DNA from 2 places in the Roseibium album genome. Region 2 is predicted to be linked to the other one. Evidence: predicted binding sites of a transcription regulator. Region 2 holds the regulator's gene; the other holds the start of a gene.
What was found. The regulator PhoB, encoded in region 2, activates phosphate uptake and scavenging genes when phosphate is short. The targets are predictions, from matches to a motif close to TGTCATNNANCTGTCAT.

Region 1 (3,877 bases), 2.4 Mb from region 2:
CTTTCCGCTGCGAGCACAGCTCGACAAAATGTGCTCCCTTGACCGCGCTTTCGGAAAACAGAACGCCGTTGTTGGCGATGATGCCCACCGGCATGCCATGAATATGGGCAAAGCCGCAAACGATCGTGGTGCCGTAGCGCGCCTTGAATTCGTCAAACCGCGACCCGTCGACCACCCGGGCAATCACTTCCCGAATGTCGTAGGGCGTTTTCAGGTCCGCCGGGACGACGCCGAATATCTCCTCCGGGTCGTATAGCGGATCTTCCGGCGTCTGCAGCGTCAACGGCGTCGGCTTTGTCCGATTCAGGCTGGCGATGGCGCGCCGGGCAAGCGCAAGTGCGTGCGCATCGTCGCGGGCCAGGTGGTCGGCAACACCGGACAGGCGCGTGTGCACATCGCCGCCGCCGAGATCTTCCGCTGTGACTTCCTCGCCGGTCGCTGCCTTCACCAGGGGTGGGCCAGCCAGGAAAATGGTGCCCTGGTTCCTGACGATGATGGTCTCGTCGGACATCGCCGGAACATATGCACCGCCTGCCGTGCACGATCCCATGACAACGGCGATCTGGGCGATGCCTTTCGCCGACATGTTCGCCTGATTGTAGAAGATGCGGCCAAAGTGGTCCCGGTCCGGAAACACCTCGTCCTGATTGGGCAGATTGGCACCGCCCGAATCCACCAGATAGATGCAAGGCAGATTGTTTTCCGAGGCAATTTCCTGCGCGCGAAGGTGTTTTTTCACCGACATCGGATAGTAGGTGCCGCCTTTGACCGTGGCGTCGTTGGCGAGGATCATGACTTCCTGACCTTCCACGCGACCGATGCCGGCAATCATGCCGGCGGACGGGGCGGCCCCGTCATACATTTCGTGTGCTGCAAGCATGCCGACTTCGAGGAACGGAGAGCCCGGATCAAGCAGTCGGGACACGCGCTCTCGCGGCAGGATCTTTCCGCGGGAAACGTGACGCTGACGTGCGTTCTCGCCGCCGCCGTCGAGGGCTGTCCGGGCAGCCTCCTTTACAGACTCCATGGCTGCTTCGTGAGCAGTCCTGTTGGCTGTAAAGTCACTGCTTCTCGGCGACAGATTCGATTTCAGGATGCTCATGTCATCCGGTCTCCGTTTGGAAATTTCTGGTTTCGGATGCAACGGCCTTGCGCACCATGGTCAGGTAGAGGTCCTCGACGTCGTGTTCACCCAGGTGACCGCCCTCCCGGTACCAGGTCGGGATGCCCGTCAGCATGGCGATGATGGCTCTGGTCGCGACTTTCGGATCGTCCACGCTGTATCTCCCGGCAGCGGATCCTTCGTGCAGGATCGATGTCAGGATGGCTTCGTAACGGCGGCGTTCCGCTTCGATGATCTCGAAGTTGTCCGGTTCAAGATTGCGCAGTTCCATATAGGAAATGAACACCTCATCAGCCCGCTCCAGATGGTAGCGGATATGGAAGCGTACAAAGCGTTCAAGAGGGTCCATCGCCTCCGGGAACCGTGCGGTGTCCCAGGCAGTCAGCAGATCTGCCATATGGGTCAGCATCAGATCCTTCAAAATGTCCTGCTTCGTCGGGAAATGATTGTAGAGGGCGCCTGGCCGAACCCCGACATCGGCAGCAATTTCACGCATGGAAACCGCAGCGTAACCGGCACCTGCAAATCGCTTCAGTGCCGCCATGCGCACACGTTTTGCGGTTTCCTGGCCCTTTGATCCGGGTGCAGATCTGGTGGCGATCGTCTGCATCGCATCCTCCCTTGCCCATTCTATAAATGAACGTTCATTCATTTTCAAGTTGTTTGCGGCGATGAAAATGTGATGAAAGGCAGTTGAACTCGTCGAATTGGCATGACTGTCAAAAAACTTACATGGTTAAGTTGTTCACACTCTGCGTGGGTTAGAGACAACGGTTTGAGATTGTTCAAAGGGATCGATTGATGACAGACGAAAGTGCAAAGAGCTGGGTTGAAGCAGAATGGGCAGATACTCTCGACGAAGAACTGGAAATGGAAATCGATGACTTTCTGGTTGCCAGGGATCTCCAGTTCATTTCCGAGAAAAAGCACAAGTCGCCGATCGACCGGAACGCTTACTTTCACGAACTGCTCAGGCTTCAGGCGGAACTGGTCAAATTGCAGGATTGGGTTCAGCACACCGGCGAGAAGATCGTTGTTGTGTTTGAAGGCCGGGATGCCGCCGGCAAGGGCGGTGTGATCAAGCGGATCACCCAGCGCCTCAATCCGCGCGTTGCCCGCGTCGTCGCCTTGCCTGCGCCAACGGAGCGTGAGAAGAGCCAGTGGTATTTTCAGCGTTATGTGCCGCACCTGCCCGCTGCCGGCGAAATGGTTCTGTTCGACAGGTCCTGGTACAACCGTTCCGGTGTTGAACGGGTGATGGGCTTTGCGTCCGAAGACGAGGTCGAGCAGTTCTTCAACGATGTGCCGGAATTTGAACGCATGATTGTCCGCTCCGGAGTACGGTTGATCAAATACTGGTTCTCGATCACGGATGAAGAGCAGCAGCTACGCTTCCTGATGCGCATTCACGATCCGCTGAAACAGTGGAAATTGTCGCCGATGGACCTGGAATCCCGTGTTCGCTGGGAAGACTACACCAAAGCCAAGGAAGAGACCTTCGAGCGTACCAACATCCCCGAGGCACCCTGGTTTATCGTCGAGGGTAATGACAAGAAACAGGCGCGCCTGAATTGCATCAGTCATCTTCTGTCGCAGATGCCATACGAGGAAATACAACACGAGCAGATCAACCTGCCGGAGCGCCGTTTCAATCCGGACTACGAACGCAAGGTGCTGCCCGAGCATCTTTATGTTCCTCAGAAATTTTGACGAACTGTGATAGACTCAAACCATCGTATTGAAGATCCCGGTCTTGCAGGCCGGGATTTTTGATGCCAACTAACGATTGTGCCTCGGTAACGGGAGAAATAGACAATGGATGGCAGTAAAATCCGCTGGGGGATCGTTTCTACAGCAAAGATCGGCCGGGAAAAGGTCATACCGGGGATACAGTCTTCGAAGACCGGCGTTGTCGCGGCGATCGCCTCCCGCAATCGCGACAAGGCGGGTGAAATCGCCGGAGAACTCGGTATCGAAAAGGCCTACGGGTCCTATGAAGAGCTTTTTGCTGATCCTGACATCGACGCCATTTACAATCCGCTGCCCAATCACATGCATGTGCCGGTAACGGTCCAGGCAGTCGAGGCCGGCAAGCATGTGCTTTGCGAGAAGCCGATTGCCCTCAGCGCGGAAGATGCATCGACGCTGCTTTCGCTGCCGAAGGACAGGCTCATAGCGGAAGGCTTCATGGTTCGCGCACATCCGCAATGGATCCGGGCGCGTGAAATCATCCGCTCCGGTGAACTTGGCGACCTCCAGGCAATCCAGGGCTTCTTCAGCTTTTTCAACGACGACCCGGACAACATTCGAAATCGCGCGGACATGGGCGGTGGTGCCCTGATGGATATCGGCTGCTACACCATGCTTGCGGGTCGTTACTTCTTTGAAGCCGAACCGCAACGTGTGGTTTCGTTAATCGACCGCGATCCGGAATTCGGCACCGACAGGTTTACAAGCGCCATGATGGACTTCGGATCGGGACGTCAGCTCACATTCACGGTTTCGACGCAGCTGACACCATTCCAGCGGCTTCAGTTGGTCGGGACGAAGAAGCGCCTTGAAATCCCCATTCCATTCAATTCGCCTCAAGGTGACGCATCCGAATTGCGGCTTGATGACGGGTCGGAGCTTGGCGATGGTTCGGTTCAGCCGGAAGCGATTGCACCATGTGACCAGTATGCCGAACTGGCTGATGTTTTCGGCCGAGCCATCCGCGGGGAAACAACCCTCACCTACGGTGTCGAAGACGCGCTG
Region 2 (3,877 bases):
AGACATTTATGATCCGAAAGTCGACCCCGTGCAGTTGCGCGCCAAGGTCGGAATGGTTTTCCAGAAGCCAAACCCTTTCCCGAAATCCATCTACGACAACATCGCTTATGGCCCACGGATCCACGGTCTTGCCCGGAACAAGGCGGAGCTCGACGATATTGTCTCGTCCAGTCTTCAAAAAGCCGGTCTTTGGGAAGAGGTGAAGAACCGTCTGGATGAGCCCGGTACCGGGATGTCCGGAGGTCAGCAGCAGCGTCTGTGTATTGCGCGAGCGATTGCCGTCAGTCCGGAAGTGATCCTGATGGACGAGCCGTGTTCGGCACTTGACCCGATCGCAACGGCTAAAGTCGAAGAACTGATCGACGAATTGCGCGAGAATTTCACCATCGTTATCGTGACACATTCCATGCAGCAGGCGGCCCGTGTTTCGCAGCGTACGGCATTTTTCCACCTTGGAATTCTGGTCGAGGAAGGTTCAACGCAGGACATCTTCACCAATCCGAAAGACAAGCGTACGCAGGACTATATCACCGGCCGCTTCGGCTAATCGAATTACCGAAATCTGAAGGGGACACAGGATGTCTGAACATACAGTCTCGGCATATGACGAAGAACTGACGGCAATGGCCGGAAAAGTCGCCGAGATGGGTGGCCTGGCGGAGCGCGCGTTTGCCGACGCGGTGTCCGCACTCGTCACACAGGATCACGAGCTGGCGAAATCGACGATTGAGAACGACGAACGTCTCGATGCCCTTCATCAGGAGGTCGAGATGAAACTCATCGAGATGATCGCACTTCGCCAGCCCATGGGGCAGGACCTACGTGAAATCACCGCTGCCAGCCGTATTGCGAACGATCTGGAACGTGTCGGCGACCTTGCCAAGAACGTCGCAAAGCGCGCCATTGCCATCGACAGCAATCTGAAATCAAAAAAACTTGCCATTGGTGTCGAGCACATGACCGAGCTCGCATTGGGTCAGTTGAAACAGGTCCTCGATGCCTATACGCGCCGCGACGCCGAGGCAGCCCGGCGGGTACAGGAAGCGGATGCAGAAGTCGATGCCATCTATACCTCCCTGTTCCGCGAGTTGCTCACCTACATGATGGAAGATCCGCGGGTCATCACCCAGTGCGTGCACCTGCTTTTCTGCGCCAAGAACATCGAGCGCATTGGCGACCATGCAACCAATATCGCCGAGAACGTCTACTACATGGTCACGGGTGACCGCCTTCCTGAAGACCGCGCAAAACTCGATGAAACAACCGGTGCCGTTTAGCCGTCGGAATTAGCGGGAAATACCCGGCCGGCGTCCTTTTGCCGGCCGACAATATCGGAGCGAGAATGAATGCCGAAGGTGCTTATCGTTGAAGACGAGGAACCGCTCAGCCTTCTTTTGAGATACAATTTGGAAGCAGAGGGATATCAGGTGGAATCCTGCATTCGCGGGGACGAAGCGGAAATCCGCCTGCGTGAAAGCCAGCCGGATCTTCTGCTGCTTGACTGGATGCTGCCGGGATTGTCGGGAATCGAACTTTGCCGGCGCTTGCGCGCCCGCGAAGACACCGAGCGCCTCCCGGTTATCATGCTGACGGCACGCGGCGAGGAGGCAGAACGGATCCGGGGCCTGTCCACGGGCGCAGACGACTATGTCGTTAAACCTTTCTCCGTCCCGGAATTGATGGCGCGTGTCAGGGCCATTCTGCGCCGGGCGAGTCCGGAAGTCGTTTCGACCATGCTCCGGTCCGGGGACATTGAACTGGACCGCGAAACTCACCGTGTGCGCCGGAATACCAGGGAAGTCCATCTGGGACCGACCGAATTCAGGCTTCTGGAGTTTCTCATGACATCGCCCGGCCGCGTTTTCTCCCGGGAACAACTTCTCGACGGTGTCTGGGGTCATGACGTCTATGTTGATGAACGCACGGTCGATGTTCATGTCGGGCGCCTGCGCAAGGCGCTCAACAAGGGCAAGGCCAAGGATCCGATCCGCACGGTCCGCGGTGCCGGTTACGCCTTCAATGACCAGTTCTCGGTCGCCGGCTGATCCGTTCCAGGACAGGCCCCTTCGGGCGAAGCTCCAATAATGAAAAAGCCCGCCGAATGGCGGGCTTTTTTTAAGACCGGTTCGATGTCTCACATCTTCGCCGTGATGAACTGACCGGGTTTGATGGTTACCTCGGGGACGATCGTCATTGGTGCCGAGCCCTTGATCTGCATGTCGATCTGGTAGCGTCCGGCTCCCAGGGGCATCGGTGGCCAGCGGTTGCTGGATGAACCGCTCCAGCTGATGCTGGCTTCCTTGCCCGAATCCAGGTTCTTGGCTGTCACCTTGATTTCACCCGGGATCTGGGTGTCGAACTTGATACCGGAGGTCAGTTTGGCGTCGACAAAGCCTTTTTCGGATACGGTTATTGTTCCGAAATCGGCTTCGCTGTGATTGTGCTCGGTCAACCTGAGCGCCAGATCATAAGTGCCCGGCGCCAGAAAAATCGGGCCCTGTCCGTCGAACTTGGTTTCGTTGCCGGCCGCATCCGTGACTTTGAGATAATAAATCTGGTCCCAGTCCGCGTTCCAGCTAAGGTTCAGCCCCTGGTCAAGCGCAATCTGAGTGAGCTTACCCTTGTCCAGCGAAATCCGACCCAGATTGACTTCCGCATGGTCATGCTCACTTTGGCGCACGATCAGAGTGTAGTCGCCAGGAGGAACCGGAACAGCGTCCCAGACCCAGTACCAGGCAGCAGGTTCCCGTTTGCGGAAACTGTTCTCAAGATCGCTGTCATTGGTGAGCAATTGCCAGTAATAGGGCTTGTCCTCGCCAGTGGGTGGCACGAGCTGAAGGCCGGTATCGATTGCTACCTCGGTCGTCTGTCCGGATGACACTGAGACCACCTCGGGAAGTGTCACTTCCTGGGCACCGTGTTCAAGATGTCTCCAGACCAGCTGATAGGCACCGGGCATCGCCGAGACGCTGTCTTCTGTGACCTTTGCAATCTCGTCGGCTGTTTCCGGGTTCGTTATCTTCCAGTACTTCGGCATTTTCACCCAGTCGGCGAGCTTCAGCTGGATCGTGCCGGGACCTGCAATCTGCAACTGAATTGTGTCGGCTGCCTCGGTGACTTCCGGTGCCTCAACAACGATGGTCTCCTGTGTGGCGATGCTTTCCGTAACTTGTGAAAGTGCCTCGACAAGACCTGATGTGTCGTTGGCCGGGAAGTAGGCGCCGCCGCCCTTTTCAGCCACGCATTGCAACTGCTTCTGTGCGTCTGCGTCCACACCATATCCGACAACATGGATCTTGAGGCCGGCATCGGATTTTTGCAATGCTTCGGCCAGAGCGCACGGATCGCCCTCGCAGGTTTCAATTCCGTCGCTGACCAGAACAATGGTCCTGTCGTCTTCCTGTCCCGTCAGCTTTTCTGCGGCAAGGCGCAAGGCTTCCGTAATCGGGGTCTTTCCGCGCGGAGACAAAGAATTGAGCTTGCCGCCGATCGCCGCCCCTCCCGCGGCGGAAATGGGATGAACCAGCTCGATGTCGGAGCAGTCTCCCTTGCGTCTGTGCCCGTAAGCAATCAGTCCTGCATTTACCGAAACCGGAAGCTTCGAGGTAACGCTGCTCAAGACTTCCCGCGCGACGGAAATCTTGGGGCGGCCGTCATCAAGACGTCCCCACATAGACCCGGAAGCGTCAAGGATAAACATGGAAGACGGATCAGCCAGGACTGGCGTACCAGTGGTCAAGCCGAATGCGAGAGCAGTAGATGCTGTAAGTATCTTAAGGCTTTTCATCCGATTCCTCTAAAATTCGTAGTTGGCTGGAAGGTCTATCAACCAGTCATTTAGAGAGAGAGTTGCGAAATAGTTACTTGAACTTTCTCT

Region 1: the regulator PhoB is predicted to act here: its motif matches at 1,795-1,811, upstream of ppk2 (polyphosphate kinase 2).

The regions. Positions count from the first base shown of each region.
Region 1 covers NZ_OZ247583.1:486,815-490,691, reverse strand. The annotation lists gene ACO6TI_RS02235 (carboxyl transferase domain-containing protein) at 1-1,102, opposite strand, end outside; gene ACO6TI_RS02230 (TetR/AcrR family transcriptional regulator) at 1,104-1,733, opposite strand; gene ppk2 (polyphosphate kinase 2) at 1,925-2,833, shown strand; gene ACO6TI_RS02220 (Gfo/Idh/MocA family protein) at 2,939-3,877, shown strand, end outside.
Region 2 covers NZ_OZ247583.1:2,879,292-2,883,168, forward strand. The annotation lists gene pstB (phosphate ABC transporter ATP-binding protein PstB) at 1-547, shown strand, start outside; gene phoU (phosphate signaling complex protein PhoU) at 579-1,277, shown strand; gene phoB (phosphate regulon transcriptional regulator PhoB) at 1,347-2,045, shown strand; gene ACO6TI_RS13370 (vWA domain-containing protein) at 2,135-3,787, opposite strand.